Regions from separate parts of the Clostridium sp. CM027 genome, predicted to be linked through region 2. Evidence: a T-box and tRNA genes for the amino acid it is inferred to sense, from the RefSeq annotation. Region 2 holds a T-box; the other holds one or more tRNA genes.
The links. The T-box of region 2 lies ahead of KTC92_RS03610 (threonine--tRNA ligase). A T-box ahead of a tRNA ligase gene usually reads a tRNA of that ligase, here a tRNA-Thr.
Positions count from the first base shown of each region.

Region 1 (15,409 bases), 1.6 Mb from region 2:
TTAGAAACAGTTTTAAATACAATATCAAATAGGTCCAATTGTATAGAAAGTAATTGGAATAATAGATATAGATTTAACAAGAAAAAAATCCAAAGTGGTAATGCTCTAAAAATGTGCGAGGTACTTAGGGATTTATATTATTTAAAGAAGAAAGATATGCTTCCACCGGGTGAGTTAAAGATTCTAGAAAGAGTTGAAGGGATGGTAGCCAGTGAAATAATGTTAGTGTTTGAACTTAATATGGAACAAGCGTTAAACAAAATAAGGGATTTCGTTTAACAAATTGTTAATTCTAGGGTGCATTTTATTGAAATGCACAACTTTATAGTATATATTAGATAATAACAGGATATAAATCCAAATAAGTGTTAATAATTTAGAAGGAGGTGAAATTTTTTGTTAAAAAAAATTTTGAGAGGACTTTTTACAATCATAGGACTAATTTTGGGGTACTTAATAGGAGATATGCTTCTAAGCACAAGCTATTTAGGTGGGCTTAATTATTTAAAAAATGGTACAATTCAAGGAATAATATTCATTATTTTTTCTACTTTAATTTTTGGAGTTATTTTATTTCTAATATCTCCTATAATCGTATCTTTTATAATGAAGTTTATGGATCATGTGGAGAAAAGCACACAAAAAATGCCGACTTCTCAAATTATTTTTGGTACAGGAGGGGCAATAATAGGGCTTGTAATAGCATCTTTGTTTGCGGGATTATTTAAGTACCAATCTCTTATATGGAATATTATTGCAGTTATTTTTACTGTTATAATGGCAGCTTTAGGAGCAGATATTTGCGCTAGAAAAAGAGATGAAATATTATCCTTCTTTACAAGCATTAAAAGGAAAGATGGATTCAAAGATAAGAAAATCAAAGGATTTACTAATGAAAATCCTAAGGTGCTAGATACATCAGTAATAATTGATGGTAGAATATTTGATATTTGTCAAACGGGTTTTGTTGAAGGGCCACTAGTAATACCAACTTTCGTATTGGAGGAGCTTAGGCATATAGCTGATTCATCAGATGGGCTTAAAAGGAATAGAGGCAGAAGAGGATTAGATATACTAAACAAAATTCAAAAGGAATTAAATATAGAAGTTGAAATTTGGGAGAAAGACTTTCCCAATATTGCAGAAGTAGATAGCAAACTTCTTAAGTTAGCTCAAGTTTTGAATGGTAAAGTAATTACTAACGATTTTAATCTTAACAAGGTAGCTGAATTCCAAGGAGTTCCAGTTTTAAATATTAATGAACTTGCAAATGCAGTAAAGCCAGTAGTTCTACCAGGGGAAGAAATGAAAATTCAAGTGATGAAAGATGGAAAAGAATCGGGCCAAGGGATAGCTTATTTAGATGATGGTACAATGATTGTTGTTGAAGGTGGAAGACGATATATTGGTGAAAATATAGTTGTTATTGTAACATCAGTACTTCAGACGGCAGCAGGTAGAATGATTTTTGCTAAAAATAAGGATTCTTTGGTAAAAAGTTAGTCATATTGTGTGAGTAACTTTTTTATAAGTAAAAACGATGCTATTGTACTTATTAATGATGGGTCTAGAACATTTATAAACGAATATGTTATAAGCTATTAGTGACAACTTAGATGATGGTTTTACTATTGACAGTAGCATATTTAATGTGTATATTGATTAATAACTATAAAAAATATTAAATCTAAATTAAATAGTAGGTTGAGAGACTTTCAAAGTTTTTAACCCGTTTCGGAGCTGTAGCAAAACTACCGGTAGAATAACCGTTAAAAAATGAGTACAAATTTAGGTGGTACCGTGATAAAGCTCGCCCTAAAACAGGGTGAGCTTTATCATTTTTTTGATGTTTTTTATTTTAAATGTGTATCATGTAAATAATAAATTCAAGGATAAAAGATATAAGCGGTAAAGATGGGCAGGACCTTAGTAAGTACATTGATATAGAAATACCTATAACGATAAAAAGTAGTAGCCGTGTTATAAGCCACCATACAATGGCTACTACCTTTTATCATAGAAATGTCTAATAAATAAAAAGGAGAATAAGCATGGAATTTAATATGCTAAAGGGTAAATTTACAGTAGAACAAGTTAAACAGATAAATCCACTAGTGCTTGCATTAGTTGGAGATGCAGTTTATGAGGTATTTATTAGAACCTATCTTGTGGAAAAAAATAGAAATATGAATGTTCATAAAATTCATATTAAAACAGTTGAACATGTAAAAGCACATGCGCAAAGTGAGTATATGAAATTCTTTATAGAAAATCTAAATGAAGAAGAGCTCAGTATATTTAAAAGAGCTAGAAACTCTAAAAGTGGCACAACACCTAAAAATGGAGATTTAAATGAATATAAATGGGCTACGGGGTTTGAAGCTTTAGTGGGATTTCTATATTTAAGTGAAAAGAATGAAAGACTAAACTATATTTTCGAGAAGATTATAAACCACGATTTGGGGGCTGAGTAATTGTGCTTAAGGTTAAATTAATTGAACATACGCCTAATCCAGAAAAAATTATAGCAGCGGCAGCTAAACTCTGTTATAGTCAAGTTGGGGTTGATGAAATACTAGAAGGTTTGAATGAACAAAAAACACAAAAGTTGTTAGACATGTTAATGACTTATGGCCATCATTCGCCAATAGAACATGTGAGCTTTACTTTTGCAATTGAGGGCATATCTAGAAGTTTGACCCATCAATTAGTGAGACATAGGGTGGCATCATATTCTCAACAGAGTCAGAGATATGTAAAGCTTGAACAATTTGAATATATAATTCCTCCCAATATTGAAAAAGATGAAGAAGCAAAAATAATATTCATAGAATCTATGAAGCGCATTCAAGAGGAGTATAATCAGTTAGTAGAGATATTGTGTAGAAATGAATTGGCTAATCTTTTAAAAGAATATTTAAAGGATGAAAAATTAATAAATACTGAAGAAATTGAGAAAAAACAATATACAATTATTAAGGGCAAAGCTGAGAAAAAGGCTATCGAAGATGCGAGATATGTATTTCCAAATGCTTGTGAAACTAAAATGATAGTTACTATGAATGCTAGAGAATTAATTCATTTCTTTAATCAGAGATGTTGTACTAGAGCTCAATGGGAAATACGTCAAATGGCAAAAACAATGCTGATGCAAGCGAGGAGTGTAGCACCTGTACTTTTTAAATATGCAGGGCCAAGTTGTGTTAGTGGACCATGCCCTGAAGGCGGTATGAGTTGTGGAAAAATGATGGAAATAAGAAAAGAATATGAAGTTAAATAGATAAAGAGAGAGGTATTTGAAATGAGCGATAATAAAAAATATCAAGGAAACAGTGGATTTGGAAGTAGTAGGGAAGAGAAAACTGGAACAGGGTCTAAAAGGGTTAGGACGAGCGAAAAAGGTGCGAAAGAAAGTAGAGGGTTTTCAAGTAGTAAATATGATAAAGGTGGAGCGTCTTCCAGAAGATTTAGAGGTGACGAGCAGGGTACAAAAGAAAGTAGAGAAGATAAAGGCAGAGTAGGTAATAAAAGAAACAAACAAAGTGAAGAGAATGCACCAGAAAACAAAAAATTTGCTAGGGAAAGAACTGAAATAAGCCCTAAGAATAGCAATGTTAATAAAGAAGTTGAGACTAAAATCATTAGAGAGGATTTAGTTGAAGGAAGAAATGCAGTTATAGAAGCGCTAAAATCAGATAGAACCATAGAGTACATTCTTATTGCCAAAGGTGATATGGTAGGATCTATAAGCGTGGTACTAGCATTAGCCAAAGAAAAAGGAATTGTTACGAAAGAAGTAGATAGAAGAAAACTAGATGAAATATCACAAACTTCATCACATCAAGGAGTTATTGCTATAGTAACACCTTACAAATATTTTCAATTAAATGACATATTTGAATATGCGCGAGAAAGAGGAGAAAAGCCTTTTATAATTATACTAGATGAAATTGAAGATCCACATAACTTTGGGTCTATCATAAGAACTGCAGAGGTATGCGGAGCTCACGGAATAATTATACCTAAGAGAAAAAATGTGGGAGTTACACCAACAGTGTATAAAACATCAGCTGGTGCAATTGAACATATGAAAATAGTAAAAGTAACTAATATAAATGCAACTATTGAAGAAATAAAAGGACTCGGAGTATGGGTTTATGGTGCGGATATGGATGCCGAAAATTATGTTTTTAATACTGATTTAACTGGTGCGGTAGCCCTTGTTATTGGAAGTGAGGGTAGAGGCATTTCTAAACTTACAAAAGAAAAATGTGATGTTCTAGTAAAAATACCCATGGCAGGGAAAATAACATCTTTAAATGCATCGGTTGCAGGTGGTATAATAATGTATGAAATTATGAAGCAAAAGATTAAATGAGGTAAAAAGTGAAAACAGTTTTTGTTGATGGGTATAATGTTATAAATAGCTGGCCAAATCTTAAAAAGATTAAAGATTTTAGTTACGAATCTTCACGCCTGCAGCTTATTGACACTCTTCAAAATCACTCGGGATTTAAAGGGTATAAAATATTTATAGTTTTTGATGCACAAATGGTTAAAGGTAGCCTTCAAAAAAAAGAAAGACAAGGAAATTTAGTTGTGATTTTTACAAAAGAGGGCGAAACGGCAGATGATTATATTGAGAGAATGGTCAATAATATAGGACGAAAATCCGAAGTCTGCGTTGTCACGTCAGACTCGCTAGAGCAGCAAGTTACCTTTCAAAGAGGGGCCACTCGAATGTCTTCCATTGAATTTTATCACGAAGTAATTAGTACACAAAAAGAGATTCAAATAAATATCGAAAAAAAGCATTTAGGAAAAAGAAATTGGTTAGAAGAGAGAATAGATGAAAAAACATTAAAAAAACTTGAAAAAATACGCAGGAGCCATTGAATTTTCTTGACTATAGAAATTGCACTAAGGTATAATCATCTATATGACACATGTTTGGTGTGGAGGGGATATTTGTTGGAAAAAATCATTAGAGCTAGTATGGATACTTCATGCTTTGAAGAAAGATTGGATGAAGAAGTAGTCATTGAAGCACAAAATGGAAATGTTAGAGCACAAGAATATTTAATTAATAAATACAGGAATTTTATTAAAGCCAAGGCTAAGTCGTATTTTTTGATTGGGGCTGATAAAGAAGATATTTATCAAGAAGGAATGATAGGTCTCTATAAGGCCATTAGAGATTTTAAGGCAGATAGATTATCTTCTTTTAGGGCTTTCGCAGAAATTTGTGTTACAAGACAGATAATTACAGCAATAAAAACAGCTACTCGCCAAAAACACATTCCCCTTAATACATATATATCTTTAAATAAGCCAATATATGACGAGGAATCAGACAGAACATTATTGGATGTGTTATCAGGTGCTAAAATTACTGATCCCGAAGAGCTAGTTATAAGCCGTGAAGAAGTAATAAGCATTCAAAATGAAATTGGGGAAGTTCTTTCAGAACTAGAGATGGAAGTGTTGATGTCATACTTAGATGGTAAATCTTATCAAGAGATTGCTTGTGATTTAGATAGGCATGCAAAGTCTATTGATAATGCGCTACAAAGAGTAAAAAGAAAATTAGAAAAATGTCTAAGCAAAAGGTGAAAATACATTGACAAAAAAATAAACAGTAGTATAATCAATAATTGGTGTATAGCTTTAAGTTGTACGTCGGCGGGAGTAGCTCAGTGGTAGAGCACCAGCTTCCCAAGCTGGGTGTCGCGGGTTCGATACCCGTTTCCCGCTCCAAAATTTAATGCCCATATAGCTCAGTCGGCAGAGCGTCACCTTGGTAAGGTGGAGGTCACCGGTTCAATTCCGGTTATGGGCTCCATAACTATTAAATCCGTACAATACACTAGGATGAGTTTACTTGCACAAAAGTGTAATTATTTATATTGAGGAGGAATACAAAATGGCAAAGGCAAAGTTTGAAAGAAGCAAACCACACGTAAACATTGGAACAATAGGGCACGTAGATCACGGCAAGACAACATTAACAGCTGCAATAACAGCAGTACTCGCAACTAAAGGTTTAGCAGAAGTATCTAGGTTTGACCAAATTGACAAAGCACCTGAGGAAAGAGAAAGAGGAATTACAATAAATACATCACATGTTGAGTATGAAACAGATAATAGACATTATGCACATGTTGATTGCCCAGGACATGCAGATTATGTAAAGAACATGATCACAGGCGCAGCACAAATGGATGGAGCAATTCTAGTTGTTAGTGCAGCAGATGGCCCAATGCCTCAAACAAGAGAGCATATACTATTAGCAAGCAGAGTTGGAGTAGGATATATAGTAGTATTCTTAAACAAAGCAGATATGGTAGATGATCCAGAATTATTAGAACTTGTTGAAATGGAAGTAAGAGAATTATTAAGTGAGTATGACTTCCCTGGTGACGACATTCCAGTAGTAACAGGATCAGCATTAAAAGCATTAGAAAACCCAACTGATGAAGAAGCATCAAAATGCATAGCTGAATTAATGGAAGCAGTAGATAGCTACATTCCAACACCAACAAGAGCAACAGATAAAGCATTCTTAATGCCAGTAGAAGATGTATTCACAATCACAGGTAGAGGAACAGTTGCTACAGGAAGAGTTGAAGCTGGGATACTTAAGGTTGGAGAAGAAGTAGAAATCGTAGGACTTAGCGAAGATAAAAGAAAAGTTGTATGTACAGGAGTTGAAATGTTCAGAAAACTTTTAGATCAAGCAATGGCCGGAGACAACATCGGAGCATTACTAAGAGGAGTACAAAGAACAGATATTCAAAGAGGTCAAGTACTTTCTAAGCCAGGTTCAATACATCCACATGATAAATTTGTAGGTCAAGTATATGTACTTAAAAAAGAAGAAGGCGGAAGACATACTCCATTCTTCGACGGATATAGACCACAATTTTATTTCAGAACAACTGATGTAACTGGATCAATAAAATTACCAGACGGAATGGAAATGGTAATGCCAGGAGATCACATAGACATGAATGTTGAACTAATCACTCAAGTAGCAATGGATGAGGGATTAAGATTCGCAATCAGAGAAGGTGGAAGAACAGTAGGTTCAGGAGTTGTTACTTCAATAGTTAAATAATACAAACAAAAAAATGCATTATGAATTAGAAGAAAGAAAATTGTTTAATAAAAAAACACCTTGAACTAATTCATTGACATATGTATTAAATTGTGATAACTTATTTAAGTATAACAAAAATGCTAAAGATAGCTTAGCGCTTAATAAGTATGAGCTTTCTTAAATAGATGGAAAACCGGGAGGTGTAGATTGTGAGAGTAAAAGTAACTTTAGCTTGTACTGATTGCAAACAGAGAAATTACAATACAATGAAAAACAAAAAAAATAACCCAGACAGAATAGAAATGAAGAAATACTGTAAGTTCTGCCACAAACATACACTTCATAAAGAAACAAAATAATACAGCATTAAACACAAAACAGTAGGGATGTGAATAAAATGGCTGTTACTGGGAATGTTAAAGTAAAGGAAAAATCAAACCAAAAAGGTATAGTGAAGTTTTTCAATGAACTTAAGGCAGAGGCGAAAAGAATAACTTGGCCTTCAAAACAAGATGTTAAAAAGGCAACTTTTGCAGTGACAAGTTTTTGTTTTATTTTTGTGATTTTAATAGGTTTGTTGGATTATGGTTTTAAGAACCTCTATAAACTAATCTTTAAATAAGGTAAAGGAAGGAGGTAGGGGGACGGAATACTCCACCCCTTGAGCTATGGCAGATAAAGCTAAATGGTATGTTGTACATACATATTCTGGTTATGAAAATAAAGTTAAAGTCAACCTAGAAAAAGCGATCGAAAATAGAAATCTTGAAGAATATGTACATGATATTCAAGTACCTATGGAAGAAGTAGTTGAAGTAAAGGATGGAAAAAAGAAAATAACTTTAAAAAAGGTGTTTCCAGGTTATGTTATGGTTAAAATGCTTATGACAGATGAATCTTGGTATATAGTTAGAAATACCAGAGGTGTAACTGGGTTCGTAGGACCGGGTTCTAAACCGGTAGCTCTTACTGAAGATGAAGTTAGAACTATGGGTATAGCAGAAAAAACTATAGTTGTTGACTACGAAATAGGTGAGAATATTCAGGTGACATTTGGACCATTAGAAGGATTTGTTGCTTTAATACAAGAAATTCATTTGGAAAAGCAAAAAATTAAAGCACTTATAAATATGTTTGGCAGGGAAACTCCTGTTGAACTAGAATTCAATCAAATACAAAAACTAGACTAGATACTTAATAAAACGAAAGTTTTAGTAAGTGGGAGGATTTTTAATCCGTTTACCACAATATAGGAGGTATAAATTCATGGCTAAGAAAATAACAGGGATGATAAAACTTCAACTTCCTGCAGGAAAAGCTACCCCAGCACCACCAGTTGGACCAGCACTTGGACAACACGGAGTTAATATCATGGGATTCTGTAAAGAATTCAACGCGAAAACTTCGGATCAAGCAGGTATGATAATACCAGTAGTAATAACAGTATATCAAGATAGATCTTTTAGTTTCATACTGAAAACTCCACCAGCAGCAATATTGTTAAAGAAAGCAGTTGGATTAGAAAGCGGTTCTGGTGTTCCAAACAAAACCAAAATTGCTACAGTTTCTAAAGCTAAAGTAAGAGAAATAGCAGAACTTAAGATGCCAGATTTAAATGCAGCATCAATTGAATCTGCAATGAGTATGATAGCTGGAACAGCAAGAAGTATGGGAATAGTTGTAGAAGAATAATTTTAAATTAATTACGTGGGAGGTAAAAACCGTTATTACCACGAAGGAGGATACTATTATGGGAAAAAATTACATAGAAAGCGCTAAGCTTATAGATAAAAATGCTCTATATACACCAACAGAAGCTATGGAACTTGTGGTGAAAACATCTAAAGCTAAGTTCGATGAAACTATAGAACTCGCTGTAAGCCTTGGTGTTGATCCAAGACATGCAGACCAACAAGTTAGAGGTGCAGTAGTACTTCCTCATGGAACAGGTAAAACAGTTAAAGTTTTAGTTTTTGCTAAAGGCGAGAAAGCTAAAGAAGCGGAACTTGCAGGAGCAGACTTCGTTGGAACTGATGAATTAGTTGAAAAAATACAAAAAGAAAATTGGTTTGAATTTGATATAGTTGTTGCTACTCCAGATATGATGGGTGTTGTTGGTAAATTAGGTAGAGTACTTGGACCTAAGGGATTAATGCCAAATCCAAAGTCAGGAACAGTTACATTTGATGTTGCTAGAGCAATAAATGAAATAAAAGCTGGTAAAGTTGAGTATAGAGTTGATAAAACTTCTATAATTCATGTACCGCTTGGTAAAAAATCTTTTGGTGCTGACAAATTAGTTGCAAACTTTCATGCTTTAATGGAAGCAGTAGTTAAAGCTAAACCATCAGCAGCTAAAGGACAATACTTAAAATCAGTATCAGTTTCAAGCACTATGGGACCTGGAATAAAAGTCAATCAAGCTAAAGTATTAGACTAGTATTGACAAATAGGGTTAAACATGATACAATTTCCAGAGTGAAATAAATGATATTCCGTAGATAGTAGGTGCGAAAGCGTAAAAGACAACATGCCTACCGAGGATTCCTATAAGTATACTTGTATACATATATTAGGTCTCTTCGTGTCTACGGAGAGATTTTAATTTTTTATAAAGCAGTTAAAAACTGTTAGGAGGTGGATATATAGTGTTAAGCAATAATAGACAAGTAAAAGAAGCAAAAGTAGCAGAAATAAAAGAAAAATTAGCAAAAGCTCAAGGTGTAGTATTTAGTCAATATCAAGGTCTAAATGTAGAAGAAGATACGCAACTAAGAAAAAACCTTAGAGAAGTTGGGGTAGAATATAAAGTTTATAAAAACACTTTAGTTATTCTAGCGGCTAGGGAATTAGGAATTGAAGGTATAGAAACTCACCTACAAGGATCTATTTCAATGGCATTTGGATATGAAGATGCAACTGTTGCAGCTAGAGTTTTAAATGAATTTGCAAAAACTCATAAAAAATTAGAGCTTAAAGCAGGCATAATTCAAGGTAAAATATTCGATGGTGCCGAGGTTAATGCTCTTGCATCAATACCACCAAGAAATGTTCTTATTGCAAAATTACTTGGAAGCTTCAAAGCTCCATTATCAAATCTTGCATACCTATTGAATTCAGTTAAAGAGCAAAAGGAATCAGCTCAATAATATTTCAAATATTAAGCTGAACTACATAGCGATTTTTAATTGATTCAAATCATGCCTTTTTTAAAAGGTAAGTACAAAACAATATTTATATGAAAAAAATTCGGAGGTGCATTTATAATGACAAGAGAAGAAATTATTCAAGCTATAAAAGATATGAGTGTTTTAGAATTAAATGAATTAGTAAAAGAGTGTGAAACAGAATTTGGAGTGAGTGCTTCTGCACCAGTTGCAGTTGCAGGAGTTGCTACAGCAGCTGTTGAAGAAAAAACTGAATTTGACGTAATTTTAACTAGTGCAGGCGCTAGCAAAATTAAAGTTATTAAAGTTGTTAGAGAAATAACTGGATTAGGATTAAAAGAAGCTAAAGATATAGTTGATGGAGCACCTAAGGCAATTAAAGAAGCTATAAGCAAAGAAGATGCAGAAGCATTAAAAGCTAAAATAGAAGAAGTTGGCGGCGCAGCAGAAATAAAATAATTTTATCATAAACAGGGTACTTTTAGATAAGAGTGCCCTTTTTTAAAATGTTATGTTGACATAGAATTATACTTATGATAATATAGCGTAATGCATTAAAACTAGTAGTTTAACGTTAAAAAAGAAATTACTGGTTAATGTGAATTGAATTAACAAAAATGGTTATAATAACATAATAAATATGTGAATCCAAAAGCATAAGGTCCTAGGGGAAAGTGTGTTTTTGGTTATTTTAGTTTATACAAGGGGTGAAAGCTGATGGTACATCCTGTCCAATTAGGTAAAAGAACAAGAATGAGTTTTTCAAAAATAGGTGAAGTAACTGATATGCCAAATTTAATTGAGATACAGTTAGACTCTTATAATTGGTTTTTAAAAGAAGGACTTCAAGAGGTTTTTGACGATATAAATCCTATTCAAGACTATACTGGGAATCTTGTTCTAGAGTTTGTAGGATACAAACTTGATACAGATAACATTAAGTATACTGAAGAACAATGTAAGGAAAGAGATACAACTTACGCAGCACCGTTAAAAGTTAAGGTTAGATTGCGTAATAATGAAACAGGTGAAATTAAGGAACAAGAAGTCTTTATGGGAGACTTCCCACTGATGACACCACAAGGAACATTTGTTATAAATGGAGCAGAAAGAGTTATAGTAAGTCAATTGGTTAGATCACCAGGGGTTTATTACAATTATTCTGTTGATAAAACTGGAAAAAAACTTTACTCTGCAACGGTAATCCCAAACAGAGGAGCATGGCTCGAGTATGAAACAGATTCTAATGAAATTGTATATATTAGAATTGACAAGACAAGAAAACTGCCTATAAGTATTTTGGCCAGAGCTATGATGGATAATGGTAGCGATTTAGACTTACATCAATTATTAGGTGAAGAAGAAAGACTAAAAGCTACAATAGAAAAAGATAATACTAAAACAAGAGAAGAAGCTTTGATAGAAATATATAAGAGATTAAGGCCAGGCGAACCACCTACAGTGGATAGTGCGGTATCTCTTATTGATTCACTATTCTTTGATGCTAAGAGATATGATTTATCAAGAGTTGGTAGATATAAATTTAATAAGAAGTTATCAATTAATCACAGAATTGCAAACAAAATTGCTGCTGAAAATATTGTTAACCCTACAACTGGCGAAGTTATAGTTGAAAAAGGTCAAAAGATAGATAGAGAAGTTGCTCTAGAAATTCAAAACTTAGGAATTAATGTAGTAGATCTTCAAGTAGAGGATAAGGTGTTAAGAGTTATAGGAAATCACTTTGTTAACATTAATAAAGTAGTTAACTTTGATATTTCTGATCTTAATATTAGGGAAATGGTCCATTATCCAACATTAAAAGAGATATTGGATAATTTTAGTGATGAAGAATCAATTAAAGAACAAATAAAAGCTAATAAAACTAGATTAATACCTAAACATATAATTAAAGATGATATGTATGCTACAGTGAGCTACGAGTTAGGACTAACTTACGATATCGGTTATATTGATGATATTGATCATTTAGGAAACAGAAGAATTAGATCTGTAGGTGAACTTTTACAAAATCAATTTAGAATTGGTTTATCTAGAATGGAAAGAGTTGTCAAAGAAAGAATGACAATCCAAGACCAAGAAGGAATAACGCCTCAGGCGCTTATAAACATAAGGCCTGTAGCCGCAGCTATAAAGGAATTCTTTGGAAGTTCACAACTTTCTCAGTTTATGGACCAAACAAATCCATTATCAGAACTTACAAATAAAAGAAGATTATCTGCACTAGGACCAGGCGGTCTCTCTAGGGAGAGAGCTGGGTTTGAGGTTAGAGATGTTCATTACTCGCATTATGGCAGAATGTGCCCTATAGAAACTCCAGAAGGACCCAATATAGGACTTATTAATTCACTTGCGAGTTACGCTAAAGTTAATGAATATGGGTTTATTGAAACACCATATAGGATTGTAGATAAGAAAACATCAGTAGTTACAAACGAAATTGTGTATATGACTGCGGATGAAGAAGATGCATATCTAGTAGCACAGGCAAGTGAACCAATTAGCGAAGATGGTACTTTTGTAGATGAAAAAGTAACTGTAAGAGCTAAAGAAGAAGTAATGGTTGTTCCAAAAGAAGAAGTAGATCTTATGGATATATCGCCAAGACAGATAGTTTCTGTTGCTACAGCAATGATTCCATTCCTTGAAAATGATGATGCTAGTCGTGCGCTAATGGGTTCCAACATGCAACGTCAAGCAGTACCACTACTTAAATCACAATCGCCAATTGTAGCTACTGGAATAGAATATAGAGCTGCAGTAGATTCTGGTGTACTTCCGAAAGCTAAAAACGCCGGCACAGTTGAGTATGTAAGTGCTAACGAAATTAAGGTAAGAAGAGATTCAGATAGTGGATTAGATGTTTATAAAATTCTAAAGTTTAAAAGATCTAATCAGGGTACGTGTATAAATCAAAAACCTATAGTTAATAAAGGCGAAAAAGTTGAAGTAAATACTGTTTTAGCAGATGGACCTTCAACTGACCTTGGAGAAATAGCATTAGGTAAGAACATCCGTATTGGGTTTGTAACTTGGGAAGGTTATAACTATGAGGATGCGATGTTAATATCTGAAGAACTTGTTCGTGATGATATATTTACATCGGTGCACATTGAAGAATATGAATCAGATGCAAGAGATACAAAGCTTGGACCAGAAGAAATAACTAGGGATATTCCTAATGTTGGCGAAGATGCACTTAAAGATATAGATGAGGGCGGAATAATAAGAATAGGTGCTGAGATAAGATCTGGAGATATTCTAGTTGGAAAAGTAACTCCAAAGGGAGAAACAGAACTTACCGCAGAGGAAAGATTATTAAGGGCAATATTTGGAGAAAAGGCAAGAGAAGTAAGAGATACATCACTTAGAGTGCCACATGGCGAAGCTGGAATAATAGTTGACGTTAAAGTGTTCACTAGAGAAAATGGTGATGAACTTCCACCAGGTGTAAATGAACTAGTTAGATGTTATATAGCTCAAAAGAGAAAGATATCTGTAGGCGATAAGATGGCAGGAAGACATGGTAATAAAGGGGTTATATCTAGAGTATTACCAGTAGAAGATATGCCGTTTTTACCTGATGGAAGGCCACTTCAAATATGCTTAAATCCACTAGGTGTTCCTTCTCGTATGAATATAGGCCAGGTATTAGAGGTCCACTTAGGATGGGCAGCTAGTGAATTAGGTTGGCATATTGCAACGCCAGTATTTGATGGTGCGCTTGAAGAAGAAATTGAAGCGTGCTTGGAAAAAGCAGGATATAATACAGATGGAAAAACTGATTTATATGATGGAAGAACAGGAGAAGCATTTGACAACAGAGTTACTGTTGGATATATGTATATCTTAAAGTTACATCATTTAGTAGATGACAAAATACATGCTAGATCTACAGGTCCATATTCTCTCGTAACTCAGCAACCATTAGGTGGTAAAGCACAGTTTGGTGGCCAAAGGTTTGGAGAAATGGAAGTTTGGGCATTAGAAGCTTATGGTTCAGCTCATACATTACAAGAGATTTTAACAGTTAAATCCGATGACGTTGTAGGAAGAGTTAAAACATATGAAGCAATAGTAAAAGGCGAGAATATTCCAGAACCTGGTGTGCCTGAATCCTTTAAAGTTCTTATAAAGGAATTACAAGCGTTGTGTTTAAATGTTAAAGTTCTTACTGATGAATTAGAAGAAATTAAACTGAAGGAATCAGTTGATGATGAAATGGAAGAATTAAATTTAAATGTTAACATAGAAGGATCAGAAGATATAATTCCTGAAGCACCAACGGAAGAGTACATTGAGCTTATCGATGAAGATGAAGAACTGGACATTGATATAAATTATGATGAAATACCGGCAGAAGAATTTGGTGAAGACTTAGAATTAAATGATTTTAATGATGAACATTAATATGAAGGGAGGATGAACCCTTGTTTGAATTTAATAATTTTGATGCTATTCAAATAGGATTAGCATCACCGGAACAGATCAGAGAATGGTCAAAAGGTGAAGTAAAAAAACCAGAGACTATAAACTATAGAACTTTAAAACCTGAAAGAGATGGGTTGTTTTGTGAAAGAATATTTGGACCAATTAAAGATTGGGAATGTCACTGTGGAAAATACAAGAGAGTAAGATATAAGGGAATAGTTTGTGATAGATGTGGTGTTGAAGTTACAAAATCTAAAGTAAGACGTGAAAGAATGGGGCATATCGAACTTGCTGCCCCAGTATCTCACATTTGGTATTTTAAAGGAATACCATCTCGTATGGGACTTATTTTAGATATGTCACCTAGATCTCTAGAAAAGATTCTTTATTTTGCTTCTTATGTAGTATTAGATCCAAAAGAAACATCACTACTTAAAAAACAAATCCTTAGTGAAAAAGAGTATAGAGAAGCTATTGATAAATTTGGAAATGATAGTTTTGTAGCTGGTATGGGTGCAGAATCTGTGAAAGTACTTTTACAAGATATAAACTTAGAAGAATTATCTAAGGAATTAAAAGAAGACCTAAAAACGAGTACAGGACAAAAAAGAATCAGAAGTATAAGAAGACTAGATGTGTCAGAATCATTTAGAAAATCTAAAAACAAACCTGAATGGATCATAATCGATGT
Region 1 covers NZ_CP077725.1:2,951,415-2,966,823, forward strand. The annotation lists gene KTC92_RS14005 (CarD family transcriptional regulator) at 1-279, shown strand, start outside; gene KTC92_RS14010 (PIN/TRAM domain-containing protein) at 397-1,503, shown strand; gene KTC92_RS14015 (Mini-ribonuclease 3) at 2,052-2,474, shown strand; gene thyX (FAD-dependent thymidylate synthase) at 2,474-3,280, shown strand; gene rlmB (23S rRNA (guanosine(2251)-2'-O)-methyltransferase RlmB) at 3,593-4,378, shown strand; gene KTC92_RS14030 (NYN domain-containing protein) at 4,387-4,896, shown strand; gene sigH (RNA polymerase sporulation sigma factor SigH) at 4,996-5,613, shown strand; tRNA gene KTC92_RS14040 (tRNA-Gly) at 5,683-5,757, shown strand; tRNA gene KTC92_RS14045 (tRNA-Thr) at 5,767-5,842, shown strand; gene tuf (elongation factor Tu) at 5,924-7,117, shown strand; gene rpmG (50S ribosomal protein L33) at 7,309-7,458, shown strand; gene secE (preprotein translocase subunit SecE) at 7,497-7,721, shown strand; gene nusG (transcription termination/antitermination protein NusG) at 7,768-8,289, shown strand; gene rplK (50S ribosomal protein L11) at 8,366-8,791, shown strand; gene rplA (50S ribosomal protein L1) at 8,850-9,539, shown strand; ribosomal protein L10 leader region at 9,577-9,713, shown strand; gene rplJ (50S ribosomal protein L10) at 9,748-10,248, shown strand; gene rplL (50S ribosomal protein L7/L12) at 10,366-10,725, shown strand; gene rpoB (DNA-directed RNA polymerase subunit beta) at 10,984-14,697, shown strand; gene rpoC (DNA-directed RNA polymerase subunit beta') at 14,718-15,409, shown strand, end outside.
Region 1: it has a tRNA-Thr gene. The T-box ahead of KTC92_RS03610 (threonine--tRNA ligase) is inferred to sense a tRNA for this amino acid. The anticodon was not compared.

Region 2 (15,409 bases):
AATTTCATTTGCTTTAGACAAGTTTACTGACTGCTACTAAGATTAAATAGAATGATGAATGCTTAGGTACTTTAATAGATTAGTTTACTTTTGGGCAGTGAGTAGGATTGTCCAAAGCTTCATTTGTGACCTAGAGTAGTGAAAGAGCTTGTGCCACATCAGGTTTTAGTATGAAGAATGAAGGAGAAAATATGCTGTGGATCAGCCTTTGACTGCGGAGTAAAATAATTAATGTTTTAAAATATATTTACAATGTAACGATTAAGGCTGTAAAGTGCTTAGTTTAACAATTTAAATCTTTAAGATGTCAATTTCAATATAAATTAAATTTATGATGTCCTAAACAATCAATATTATTCATCAAGTGAGTGGTTATTACTATCATAAATTCACTCCTAAAAAGTGTCCCTGAGAACACAAAATCAATGTACTCCATTTATAATATATCAGATAAAACAATACATTCAAATATACAATAAGGGAAAAGGCGTTAGTTTAATTTGATATAAACCTTTATATATCAACGCTTTATGTTGCTTTTATGAATGTAAGGTTTTGCTTAAAAGATTACATTCGTACATAAGAATTTAAAACTTGAGATTTATAAAAATAATCTGATCTATGAATTCAGCAAGTGAAATAATTACATTTATGTAACTACACTTTCCTTAGCGTACGAAATAACATTTTTGCTGACGATACCCCAACATTATATTTTTCTTTTAATTTCCGGACATTTTATATTGCAATCTACATTCTCAAAGGTTTGAGTCACAAAAAGTTGACAAAGTAGTATATTACTAATATAATACCCATTAAACATATAGGTATTATAAAAAAATTAATGAGGTTCACCAGAAAACTGGAGGATGAAATTATTTCTAAATTATAGAAGCTGTTTTGACCTTTTTATTTATATTTTAAACAAATAAATCAAGAAAGGAAATGAAAATATGAATAGGCAAAATTTAAAAGATGAAATGACTCCAAAAGAAAGAGCGGAAGCAATAGCAAAAGGTAAGTCTTACGATAGAATTCAATGTGGACCTAGTATTGGTGATCATGCTGCAAATCTTATAAATGTAAAGGTGTCTGAACTTCATTTTTCAGTAGAAAAATTTTTACAGGGACAAATTGCAGCAAATGAAAAATATGCCATTGAGTCAACCATTATCGGGCCAGGCCTTGGAGGAATCGCAGAAGCATTGGGAAGTAAACTTGTTTTCCCTGACCATGGGGCTCCTTATGTTGCAGATTACGCAATAAAGAACTTTTCGGATTTGGACAAGATTTCCTTGGCAGATCCTCAAAAGTCCGGTAGGTTCCCCTTTATTTTACAGACTGCTGAAGCTCTTGTAGATAAGTTAGGAAAAGAAATACCAGTTTCTGTTGGAATTCCAGGACCTTTTACAACTGCAGGAAATCTTAGAGGTACAGTAAATTTCTTACGAGATTTAAGAAAAAATCCAGAATTTGCACATAGGATTCTTAGACTTGTAACAGATACAACTATTGCGTTTATTAAGGAAGTGGCTAAGCGTGATGTGAGCATAGAAATTGATGAACCAACTGCTTCAGGGGCTTTAATAAGTAAGGACATGTTTGCAAAATTTACTTTGCCATATTTAAAAGAGGTTATTGATGCAATTATCAGTTCTGGTAAAAGTGCTCCTTCCCTACACATTTGCGGAAATACAACAAAGATTTGGACACTTATGGCAGATGCCGGGGCAGGCGCTTTAAGTCTTGATGAAACTATAGATTTAAAAGAAGCAAAAAAGGTTATAGGTCACAGAGTAATCCTTGTAGGCAATGTGAAGCCTACGGCCACCATGTATTTGGGTACTCCTCAAGATGTTGAAAGAGAAGCAAAGGAATGTCTTAGAAAAGCTTATGACAGTCCAAAGGGATATATTCTTGCTTTAGGTTGTGGTTTGCCAATAGATACTCCGCCTGAAAATATTCTTTCCTTACGTGCTGCAGCTAGGAAATACGGCAAATATCCATTTGATCCTGAACTTTTTAGATAAGGGGGTATTTATATGACTATGAAAATTATTGCTTGTGAGGTTATGAAAAAAGAGTTGCTTTCTATAACTCCAGTACTTGATGTTGAATTTGAGTTTATATCTATGAATCTACATCTTTATCCTGAAAAACTTAGGAAAGAATTGCAGTGCATAATTGAAAGATCAACAGGGTATTCGAGAATTATTTTAGCTTTCGGCTTGTGCGGTGGGGCAGCTAAGGGTTTGGTGCCCACCCATTGCACTCTAACAATACCTAAAGTACACGATTGTATTTCAATTTTTCTTGATTCAGGTAAATTAAATCAAGGTATTTATGAAAAGAAAACAGGTACCTTTTATTTATCTTGTGGTTATATGAACTCAGAGAAATCAATACTTGCTGAGCACAATCGTATTAAAGATAAATATGGTGAAAAGAAAGCTCTAAAAGTCCTCTCAAGAATGTATGAAGGTTATAACCAGATATTGTTTATTAAAACCGGTTGTTGCAGCGAAAAGGCTGATATTGAACAATCCGAAGAAATAGCAAAACTGCTTAACCTAAGTCATGACACAATTAAAGGAAGTGATACTTTTATTGAACAGATTGTAAAAGGTCCATGGGACAATGATAAATTTATAAATATAAGTCCCGGGGGTATTGTTAAAGAGGATGATTTTAATATTGGTATAAAATAATGCACTAAAAATGGAGGGTATAAAATGTCAGATAATAAAGAAATATTATTTAAGAAACTAGCGGAATCAGTGGTTGATATGGATGAAGATGTAGCAATAGCTATTTCAAAAGAGGTAATTGCGCAGAAGTATGATGCATTTGAAGCAATTGATAAAGGATTATCAGCAGGTATGGAAAGAGCAGGAGAGCTTTTTGAGGAAGAAGAATATTTTATTCCAGAGCTTTTAATGTGTTCCGATGCAATGTATGCAGGACTTGATATTTTAAAACCACATATAAAAATAGATAAAAATGAAGTGAAACACAAGGTTATTATAGGTGTAGTTGAGGGAGATACTCATGATATAGGGAAAAATCTTGTAAAGATTATGCTTGAGACTTCAGGCTTTGATGTTATTGATCTTGGAAGAGACGTTCCACCTTCAATATTTGTAGAAAGAGCGAAAGAGGAAAATGCAAATATAATAGCACTTTCAACTTTAATGACTACAACTATGGATAACATGGCAGAAGTTATAAGAAGTTTAGACAAGCAAAATATCAGGGATAAATTTAAGATTATGATAGGTGGAGGTCCAATTTCACAAGGGTTTGCGGATAGAATTGGAGCAGACGGGTATTCGGTAAATGCAGCAGAAGCTGTAAGACTGGCAAGGAAATTAGTTGCTGCTTCAATTGTAGTCTAATTACTTTTTAAAATTAAAAAGAAAAGAGGGTTAAAAATGGAAGTACTTACTCAAAAAGAAAGATTGCTAAGAGTTTTAAATAAAGAAAAAGTAGATAGGCCTCCTGTTATTTGCCCAGGGGGAATGATGAATGCGGCTATAATAGATGTAATGAAAAAAACCGGGCATACTTTGCCTCAGGCACATAAGGATGGTAAGCTTATGTGCTTGCTTTCAAAGGATGTTCATACTCATACAGGCTTTGAAAACTTGGGGATTCCATTTTGTATGACTGTAGAAGCTGAGGTTCTTGGAAGTAAAGTAGATTTTGGAACACTTGCCTGTGAACCTAAAATTATTACAGAAGTATTTTCTTCCGTTTCAAATGTAGAATTTAAAAATATAAGTGAAATTCTTAAAAACGGACGTGTTGATACCATTATCCAGGCAGTTTATTATATATCAAAGCAAAATGATGACGTGCCTGTAATTGGCAGTTTGACTGGACCTATAAGTACTTCTGCCTCTATGGTTGACCCAATGACATTTTTGAAGGAGTTAAGAAAGAATAAAGAAGGATCACATAAAGTTATTGATTATGTAACAGATTTTTTAATAGAGTATGCAAAACTTATGATTGATAACGGAGTTACTGTTATATCCATTGCAGATCCTACAGCAACTGGAGAAATACTTGGACCTAAAATGTTTGAAGAATATGCTGTAAGATATTTAAATAAGCTTATCAATGGTATTCATTCTTTGAATGTACCTGTTATAGTTCATATTTGTGGTAAATTAAATGCTGTAAAAAATCTGTTGCCCAATATAAAATGCAATGCTATAAGCACAGATTCACTAGTGAATTTGCGTATTCTTAAAGAAGAGTACCCGTCTCTTACTACTATGGGGAATTTAAGTACCTACCTATTAGAATTTGGTTCTACAGAGAAAGTTGCCAGTCAAACTGAGAAGCTTTTGCGAGATGGTATAAATATTATATCTCCTGCATGTGGTTTAAGTACTTCTTCGTCTCTTGAAAATATATATACTTTTACGAAAACAGTTAGGGAAGGAAGTGTAAAATAATGGTACAAGTAAAATTTGTTCCGGATAATATAACAATTAGTGTTGAAGTTGGAACTACAATTCTTCAAGCAGCGCGACTTGCAGGGGTCGTAATAGAGTCCCCTTGTAATGCAGCTGTAACCTGTGGTAAATGCAAGGTAAAGCTTGATAACATCTCAATAAAGAATGTAATTTCAAATGGAGTACATCATTTATCCAAAGAAGAAGAGAAGGCAGGATTTGTATTATCCTGTGCTACAAAAGTTATAGGGGATGTTTTAGTTGAGGTAACTCGTAAGGAACAAAATGAAAGCTTAAAAATTCTAAATCATGGCAAAAGTTTTGAATTTAAAATTAACCCTATAATTAAAAAGAAGTATTTTGATGATGAAGGCGTAACGAGAGTATATGCAGGGGAACAAATTATTGGAATTGAAGCAAATAATACGGAAAATAAGAATTTTGGTGTTGTAGTTGATATTGGTACAACTACCATGGTTGCTTCTCTTATAGATTTATTTAATGGAGTGGAAATTAGTTCAACTTCTTGTCTAAATCCACAAGCAATTCATGCACAGGATGTTTTGTCGAGAATAAAGTTTGCATCTGAGGAAAAGAACTTAAATACCATGTATAGTGGTGTTACTCGTGAAATTAAAAATATGATAAGTGAAATAAGTAAAAATGCAGGTATAGCCAATGAAAATATCTATGAGGTTATTCTAAGCGGAAACACTTGTATGTTACATCTAGCAACAAATATAAACCCTAGTTCGCTTGGTAGGTATCCTTATACTCCTAAAATTTTTGGCGGGAACCATGTTGAAGCGTTGCATCATGACTTTAATATTTCCCCTTTTGGACTAATATATCTTCCACCTATAATTTCTGCTTATGTTGGATCAGACATAACATCAGGTATCCTTGCAGCTAAATTATATGAAAAAGATGGTGTTACACTTTTTGTGGATATTGGGACAAATGGTGAGATGGTTCTAAGTTTAGACGGAGAATTATCTGCGGCCTCCACTGCTGCAGGCCCCGCCTTTGAAGGAATGAATATAACTCATGGCATGAGGGCGTCTAATGGTGCTATAGAGTTTTTCAATATAGAAGATGACGGAAACATAACTGTCAAAACAATTGGTGATGACAAAGCAATTGGAATTTGTGGAAGTGGACTTTTAGACATTGTTGGTGAGCTTGTTAAACATGGAGTAATTAAGAAAAATGGTAAGTTTGTTGATACAGATAAAGAAGAAGTGAAACCTCTATTGAAGGAAAAGATAGTTAAACATGAAGGCAAAACGGTATTTAAAATAACTGATAAAGTTTACTTATCACAAAAGGATATAAGGCAAGTACAGCTTGCAAAAGGTGCAGTTAGGGCTGGAATAGAATTTTTACTGAGGAGTAAAGACATTACGGCTAATAAAGTAGACAAAGTACTGATTGCAGGGTCTTTTGGCTACCACCTCAGAGCAAAAAGTTTAATAAATATAGGTCTACTACCCTTAGAACTTGAAGACAAAATTGACTTTGTCGGAAATACTTCAAAATCTGGAGGGCAAATATTTTTATTAAATAAGTCTTATAGGAAGGAAATGGAGACAGTAGTTAAAAAGGTTGATATTATTGAACTTTCAAACTATGAAGACTTTGATAAAGTTTTTGTACAAAGCTTGAGCTTTAGATAGAGTGAAGAAATAAGTGTTGATAGTGTTAACTAATTTATGTAATAACTAAATATTAGGAGGAATTAATAATGAATAAAGAATATTTAATTAACAAAGGATTTGCTACTAAAGCTATACATGGAGGAAGTAAGGTGGATCAATACGGAGCACTAGCTACTCCAATACATCAAACAGCTACCTTCGTTTTTGACTCAGCTGATCAAGGTGGTAATAGATTTGCAGGAAGAGAAGATGGCTATATTTATTCAAGACTGGGAAATCCCACTAACACAGTTTTAGAAGAAAAACTGGCAATACTTGAAGGTGGAGAAGCATGCATGTCTATGTCATCAGGCATAGGAGCCATAACTTCAGCAATGTGGTCATTATTAAAGGCCGGAGATCATGTAGTGGCATCAAAAACTATTTATGGCTGTACTCATGCATTTTTAAGTAATGGTATTGCAAGATTTGGCGTTGAGGTTACTTTTGTTGATGTTACGAATCTAGAAAATGTAAGAAATGCTATGAAAGAAAATACAAGGGTTGTTTTCTTAGAAACACCTGCAAATCCAACGTTACTCATAACAGATATTGATAAAATATCAAAGATTGCACATGAAGTAGAAAATTGCATAGTAATGGTGGATAATACATTCAGCACGCCATATATACAAAGACCATTAGAACTAGGCGCAGACGTGGTAGTGCATTCTGGAACCAAATTTCTAAATGGACATGGTGATGTAATTGCTGGCTTTGTTATTGGATCTAAAGTATTTATTGATGAAGTTAGATTATTTGGTGTTAAGGATATGACAGGAGCTTGTTTAAGTCCTTTTGATGCATATTTGATTATACGAGGAATGAAAACACTAGAAATTAGAATGGACAGACACTGTGAAAGTGCAATGTCTGTAGCTAAATTTTTAGAAGCTCACCCAGCAGTAGAAAATGTATATTTTCCAGGACTTGAGAGTTTCCCACAATATGCATTAGCAAAAAAACAAATGAGCCTTCCAGGAGCGGTAATTGCTTTTGAAATAAAGGGTGGAGTAGAAGAAGGCAAAAGGGTTATAAATGCAGTTGAAATGTGCAAATTAGCTGTTAGTTTAGGCGATCCTGAAACTTTAATTGAACATCCTGCTTCAATGACTCATTCTTCATATCCACAAGAAGAAAGATTGGAAGCTGGTATAACTGATGGTTTAATAAGGTTGGCAGTAGGGCTTGAAAATGTTAAAGATATTATTTCTGATTTAGATGGAGCACTTAATTTGATTGTTAAATAGTAAGTCAAGATTTATAGATAAACACAGCTCATGACTGTGTTTTTTTTGTTAATTACCAAGACAAGTTTTAGGTGGATAATCTAAATTTTTGAGTGTATATAAATTGATAAAAAACAGTAAATCTTTTTTAATAAAAGTATGAGGCTATACTAGTAATGGTACGAATATAACTTTTAATGTCAAGACAGGAAGTTACTCTTATAATAGCACTGGAGCAGCTACTAATATTCAATATGGCTTAGCTTGATGGCTATGGGGTAGAGCCAACATTTCCGACAAAATCCACGCTAAGACACAAAATGGATAAATTCTTTATAATTCTCCCACTATAAAGAATAGTGATTTTTTGCTCACAATGGTATAATTTATTTATATGTTGTTGCGAAATTTTAGATTAAAGTGTAGCAACAGTGATATAAAATGAAGATAATTAATAGAGCGTGGGGGATTTAAAAATGAAAAAAATATGTACTCAATGCCAGACTGAAATGATAGAGAATTTTAAAGTTGAATCTTTTGGTGGAATTACAATTTCAAAAAAAGGCAATTTTTTTTTGAATACAACGTATGGTACACCCAAAGCAGCGGTTTGTCCTAATTGTGGCTGTGTAATTTTTTATATTGATAACTATAAAGACGTTGTTAAGTAACCATATATAATGGTGGAATGTATTAACGTTTTATATAGTATCACAAGGTTATAAAACGTTCTATAAATAAATCTAAAACTATAAGGAGCTTATAGTTAGTTGTATAATAATCCCTGATATTAAGACGCATCTGTAAATTCTCGCGCCACAAGAGTAACTTAAGTGAAACAAATGTTATTTGTATTTTGAGGAGGGGAAGTAAATTGAAACTAACGGAAACATGGTACAAACATATGTGGGTATATTTACTGTTAATATTAGTTGTGCTTGGAATCATTGTAACCATACAATATACCATTGATATTCGCAAATCATATGAAAATCTTAATCATTATGATGTTAAAACCATTGATACTGAATATGGTAAAATGAGTTATATGGACGAAGGTTCCGGTGAAACAATAGTCATATCCCACGGTATCTTTGGTGGATACGATCAAGGCTCTGTATCTTTAAAAAGCCTTATGGGAAATGATTATCGAAAAATAGCTCCATCACGTTTCGGTTATCCTGGCTCTGATTTACCCTCTGAACCAACACCGAAAAATCAAGCAAAAGCATTTTTAAGCTTACTAGATCAGCTTTCGATTCAAAAGGCATATATTATTACCACATCTGCCGGAGGTGCAGCAGGAATCACGTTTGCCATTGAATATCCCGATCGTGTCAAGGGGCTAATTTTACTTTCATCTGGAGTTCCTACTACAAAAAAGACACGTGAAGAAATAAAAGGCATGACGGGTCCGCCTGCAATAATCGTTAATGATTTCCCAATGTGGCTTTCAACAAAGTATTTCGGCTTTGTTTTTAAATCTATGTTTGGATCCGATATTAACAATGATATATACAATACCATGCTACCTGTAGAACCACGTAAAAGCGGAATAAAGGCTGATGGAACAATAACGAATTTAGACATGGATATTAATTTTGATGATTATAAAGTTGAGAAAATAACAGCTCCTATTTTAGTGGTTCAATCAAAAGATGATCTGTGGTAAAATATGAGGATACCAAAAAAATTATTTCTCGTACAAATGCTAAAACTGCCATTTTTGAAACTGGTGGACATCTAATAACAGGACATGGGAATGCAGTTTCAACGAAAATAAAAGAGTTTATCGAGGAAACGAAATGAACTAATAAAAATATGCATATTTTTTAGTGCGAGTTAAGTCGAAATATTCATAAATTACGTCACAAACGAATGTACGATTTTGACTAAAACCTTACATTCGTAAAAATAACATAAAGCGTTGATATATAAAGGCTCATAGTAGGTTTAACTAAAGCCTTTTTTCTTATTGTACATTTGAATGTATTGTTTTATAAGATATATTATAAATATAGTACATTGATTTTGTGCCCTCTGGGACGTTTACTTTTGGGCAGTGAGTAGGATTGTCCAAAGCTTCATTTGTGACCTAGAGTAGTGAAAGAGCTTGTGCCACATCAGGTTTTAGTATGAAGAATGAAGGAGAAAATCTGATGTGGACCAGCCTTTGACTGCGGAGTCTTATTATTATATTAAGACTGATTTGTAATACATGCAAAATGAAATTTCAAAGGAATAGGCAATAGTCCCAATGTGAAAGTAACACAATTAGTATTGTGTTACTTTCAGTGTATAGATATGCACTGAAAGCAAGTACCCACCATAGCTAAGATCTTGGGGGTACTTGCGACGAAATATATGAATATTACCTACCACTTTATCTTCTTATATCTTTTACTTTAAGACTGCATATTTATTTTTTTATTCTACATTTTTTATCCATATCATATATACTTTTTATAATTCCTAGTACGAAAATAACGACCTGTGCAATAGTTAAATAATTATAAAATTTGCTACTAAAAAAAAACCCACCAACCCCTATAAGAATAATTAATAGACCAGTATACAACATATCTCCGCCTACTATCCTTGATACTTTATCTTTATTATATTTTTTCGCATCAAATCCATTCAGCATATCTCCTGCATTTTGACTTTTAATTATCAATCCTAAAAATGTAAACATCCCTCCCATAATTAATGTAATTATAATTAACCCATATACATCCGTATTCCTCATATAAAATCTCCTGCATTTTATTATTGTTATATTATATCAATTCCTATTTCTCTATTAGTTTGAGAGACAACTAACTCTCATAAAAATACGAGCACGACACAAAATACTTGCTTAATTAGCTTATTCTATATTATAGATCTACAATCCTTTAAAAATATATTTCAAAGATACAATGCTGTGAAACCAAAATTTCACGGCATTTAAATAGGCTCCATAACTAGTAGCTTGCTTTTAGATTTTTTTATATTTTCATCAATGCTTTCTCTATCGTTATTCTTTTCTAAATCAGTCATATCGAAGTCCTCCTTATATTCCGCATAATTTTATTAATTAGCTTATTTAGGGGGAGCGCTAACATTTCCGACAAACCCCACGCTAAGACATAAAATGGATATAAAACATGACTTTCGCCTACGTTAAGCAAATAATATTTAAAAATAAGTACCATAAAAGCTATATTCGATTTGTTTTGATACTTTTTTTTTGGTAATAGTTTTGGAACTGATAATCACGTATAAAGTGACTATTCCTAAGGTTTATATTTAAGTACCGAAAATGAAGGTTTATGGAACTATATTCCTTAACGTGGGTTTTGTCGGTTCCGTGGCTCCACCCCATTTACTTGATTATACTGTATATAACATATATTCCACATAAAGAAATTTGCGGTTTTAAATGATAAGAGGGGTCCCGCCAACAAGAATAAAAAATAGCCTAAAACTAACTAATATCAATGTTTATCATCAATATAAGAAAAATGCGAATTATTCTATTTATAGATAATGCTATTAATTTAATTTAAAGTTATCCAATATCTTTGAGTAATTCTACTTCCTTCTGGTATTTCATTTGCCAATTTAGCTCCATTATTTATCATAGTCTTTACCGATACAATATTATTTTTGTCGCAAGTAATTAAGACTTTTTTAATATCTAATTCTACACATTCTATTAAGAGTAATGCTAACATTTCAGTTGTATTAGTTTTAATATCCCCAACAGTCAACTCGCCAATTACCTGTTTTACTATCCCTTATTAATGTCCAATTCCAATTAGAATAAGTTGAATTTGGATTAAAACTCCCATCACCTCCTGAAAAATCTACATTAAAAGTAGAAAGCAAAACAATTACATTCTCAGACTTGACACCATTCGCTGAACCTTTTCCATATTTCAAGTAACCTCCAATAAAATAATTTGATTTCTTTTCGTCATACCATAATTTTGTAAGACTACATCCCCTAAAATCCTTGAATTTTTTCTTTACACAATTTGTTGCATCATTCATTTCCCCTTGGCTAAACTTATCTGATTTTCCAATACTTACTACAGCATTGTTGGTTTTACCAACTTGTTTATAAACCAATAAAAATAATACTACTAAAATTAGACAAAGAAAAGCTATTATTTTTTTCATATAAAAACCCTCTTCATTTTAAAGTCATTTAATGAACAATATTTTACCGTTGTGACTTAATCACTAGAAAAATTATACCATTAAACACCATTTTTATAAACTATAGTTTGATGTTAAAACGAATTGCCCTACGTAAAGGTATACCTTTACGTAGGGTTGAAAAAAGCTATAAAATATATTCGTAAAGTATAACAAAACATTTATGAATATCTACGTAAAATACATTAAGATTTACGTAGATATTATAAAATTGCTACTGGTGTGATTCAAAATTATGTTGGTGAGACCTCTTAATGTGGTAATTCTTTTTCTTTGTTGGTTATTATTAAGTCCTTATAAACAAATATGATAGTAATAACACACCCTAATACAGCAAAGCCCACAAAGAAAACTTCATTATTTGTGAACTTTTCTATAATAGGCATTCCTACAAAAAAATAAGTTGTAATTATAGGGTATACTAATTTTCGCAGTTTTTGAGTTTTTATAAATTCAAAGGTGCTACTAATAATTAAAAGCATTGTAATTATTGTTAACATGGCTGTTGGTAATCCCATTTGCATAAACATCATTGTACATCCAGCCACACCAACAACAAATAAAAGTATTTCTAGTATCATTGTTATTGATTTGAATTTCATAAATAACATCTCCATCCTAAAGCATTATTAAATATATATGATGCTTTAAGAAATGTATTCTTAAATTTCAACTCCATTTATTTACATACTTATAGCCGTTTTTAGTTCCGTTACTACCTATACCCCTAGTAGGTTGAGAACAAAAAACAGATCCTGCTGTAGTGCAGTAGGATCTGTTTCCCCTGGATGAAGGGGGAATAATTTCATTTGCTTTGGACAAGTTTACTGACTGCTACTAAACTTAAATAGAATGATGAATGCTTAGGTACTTTAATAGATTAGTTTACTTCTAGGCAGTGAGTAAGATTGTCTAAAGCTTCATTTGTGACCTAGAGCAGTGAAAGAGCTTGTGCCACATCAGGTTTTCGTATGAAGCATGAAGGAGAAAATCGGATGTGGACCAGCCTTTGACTGAGGAGTCTTATTATTATATTAAGACTGATTTGTAATACATTCAAAGTAAAGAGTCAACTCGTTATGTTACATTGAAAATGAATTTTTTAAGGAATAGGCAATAGCCCCAAAGTGAAACATATATTGACAATGAAAACAATTTAGAATATACTAATTTTAATTAAAAACTGTGAAGAGGAAAAGTAAATAGTATGCTGTTCTAAGAGGGAGAAACTCACCGGCTGTAAGGTTTCTTGAACAAGCAATATTGAAAACCACCTCTGAGTTGATTACTGAACTTAAGTAGGTAATTCCGCGAGCCGGCGTTAGTGGTGTTGAGTGATAGAAGTGTTTTTAATTATGCTTCTGTAATTTGGGTAGAATCGCGATAAAACTCGTCCCTTACTTTGGGGAGGGTTTATTATTTTTTGAAGGAGTAATGTTTATGTTAAAGGTTGTAATAAAGGATGGCACTGTAATAAATTCTAATGAAGAAGAAGGGCACTTAGACACACCGCCTATCATATACTTGCTATTATATCCAAATGCTAAATTAGCTATCGGCCCTGCAATAGATAATGGATTTTATTACGATTTTGATGTAGTAGAACCCTTTACTATGGATATACTCGAAAAAATAGAAGTAGAAATGAGAAAAATAGTTAAAGAAGACTTAAGATTAGAGCGATCAGTAGTTTCTATAAAAGAAGCTTTGAAGATTATGGAATATAAGGGACAAATCTATAAAATAGAACTCATTAATGATTTACCAGAAGGAGAAGAATTAGTTTTTTTTAAGCAGGGAGATTTTATAGAACTCTGTGCAGGGCCACATGTATTATCAACTTCAAAAGTAAAAGCCTTTAAGCTATTATCAGTTGCAGGAGCTTACTGGAGAGGCAGCGAAAAAAATAAAATGCTTCAAAGAATATATGGAACGGCATTTGCTAAGAAAAGTGAACTTGATGAATATTTGAATATGATTGAAGAAGCGAAGAAAAGGGATCATAGAAAACTTGGTAAAGAACTAAAATTATTTGCTTTAATGGATGAGGGACCAGGATTTCCATTTTTCCTTCCCAATGGTGTAGTTTTAAAGAATAATTTAATTGAGTACTGGAGAGAACTTCATAAGAAAAATGGTTATGTTGAGATAGAAACTCCTATGATATTAAACAAAGAAATGTGGAACTATACAACTAGATTTACACCTTCCCCAAAGATTTGACTTACAATATATCGGCAGTGATGGAGAAAAGCATAGACCTATTGTTATACACAGAGTGATTTTGGGTAGCATAGAAAGATTGCCCTATATCATAGTTATTGGTGAAAAAGAACAAAACTCAGAGAGTATATCCCTCAGAAGTAGAAAAAATGGTGATGAGGGTAACTGTTCACTAGAGGCCTTTATTTCAAGGATCACACAGGAAATTGATGGTAAAATGCTAGATAATTAGGTGTATCATATGAGTCATAAATAGGAGAAAAAGCATATAACATAATTTTTATTGTGTTGTATGATTTTTTATATTAGGAAACAATAACTTCAAATTTAAAAGACTGATTTTAAAAATAGAGTATATTTACAATTCTTTCAAAACGAGTTAATAGACTCAATGTGAATGTAACTCAATTGTTTATTGTGTTACATTCAGGTTATTAATTACTAATTCAGGAAATTCTTCTACAACTTTTCCACCAGAATTAGTTATAATATTTTTTATATTTTCATCAATACTATTATCATCAAATACTATTACTAAATCTATATTTTTAGGACTTATGTCCGCTGCATTTGATGTAATATTAGTAGTTAGCATAGTAAAACTAAAAATAATCAAAGTAATTAATATACATATTGGTTTATTTTTTTGTCTGTTTTTCATTTTATTATCCTCTACTTAAGTCATATTTAAAAATATGTTTTTTGTAATATTACATCTTAAATCGAATAATTTATGATGTAATATAAAAAACATATTATGTTGAAAAATACAAAATTATGCAATGTAATATTGTAGGGTATTATTCATTTGACTTAGCAAAAGAAATATTATCTGGTAAGCGAGACCATTGCAACCAATGGACAAAAAACTATTCGGTAATAAATTGTAATTATATTCTGTTTATGCCTTATTACTACACAACCCCCAATCTAAAACTATAATTAGCTTATCGGTAGTGGTATAATAGTCCTTGATATTAAGACACATTTGTAAAATAATGTGAGTTGCTAAACTACAAGGAGGTATCATAATGGGGATTTTTAATAAACTAAAATAGTCTATATGTAAGAGTAATTACTAACTCTCCCATGTAGATTATATAAAACAAATATTCATTAAAAAATTTTACAATGTTTGCTATTGGGAGGTTGAAAATGTCTTATTTTAAGTATGAAAATATTAATATATATTATAAAGTATCTGGTGAAGGGAGACCTTTAGTTATTATACATGGAGATACAGCTTCCTCAAAAATGTTTATACCAGAATTAAAATTCTATTCTAAAAACTTTAAAGTAATTTTATTAGATTTGGTAGGTCAAGGGAAATCTCAGAGAGTAGATAAATTACCATTAAATTATTGGCATTTTAATTCTACTTTAATTATTGAATTATGTAAGCACATTGGTATTAGCGATGTTAATCTGTTAGGTACAAGTGGCGGGGCTATTGTTGCTTTAAATGCTGTATTGAAACAACCTAATTTATTTAACAGAATAATTGTAGATAGTTTTATGGGAGAAAATTTATCTTATGAGTTTGCGCAAAAAATTGTAGATGATAGAAAAACAGCAAAAAACAAGTTAGGTT
Region 2 covers NZ_CP077725.1:717,218-732,626, forward strand. The annotation lists gene KTC92_RS03545 (uroporphyrinogen decarboxylase family protein) at 954-2,030, shown strand; gene KTC92_RS03550 (DUF1638 domain-containing protein) at 2,043-2,708, shown strand; gene KTC92_RS03555 (corrinoid protein) at 2,733-3,395, shown strand; gene KTC92_RS03560 (uroporphyrinogen decarboxylase family protein) at 3,432-4,463, shown strand; gene KTC92_RS03565 (ASKHA domain-containing protein) at 4,463-6,139, shown strand; gene megL (methionine gamma-lyase) at 6,208-7,410, shown strand; gene KTC92_RS03575 (nucleic acid-binding protein) at 7,866-8,060, shown strand; gene KTC92_RS03580 (alpha/beta fold hydrolase) at 8,264-9,061, shown strand; gene KTC92_RS03585 (hypothetical protein) at 9,055-9,198, shown strand; gene KTC92_RS03590 (DUF3784 domain-containing protein) at 9,809-10,138, opposite strand; gene KTC92_RS03595 (GNAT family N-acetyltransferase) at 10,932-11,144, opposite strand; gene KTC92_RS03600 (DUF4829 domain-containing protein) at 11,125-11,556, opposite strand; gene KTC92_RS03605 (hypothetical protein) at 11,847-12,197, opposite strand; T-box leader at 12,772-12,996, shown strand; partial or broken gene KTC92_RS03610 (threonine--tRNA ligase) at 13,086-13,782, shown strand; gene KTC92_RS18610 (His/Gly/Thr/Pro-type tRNA ligase C-terminal domain-containing protein) at 13,880-14,050, shown strand; gene KTC92_RS03615 (hypothetical protein) at 14,231-14,479, opposite strand; gene KTC92_RS03620 (alpha/beta fold hydrolase) at 14,974-15,409, shown strand, end outside.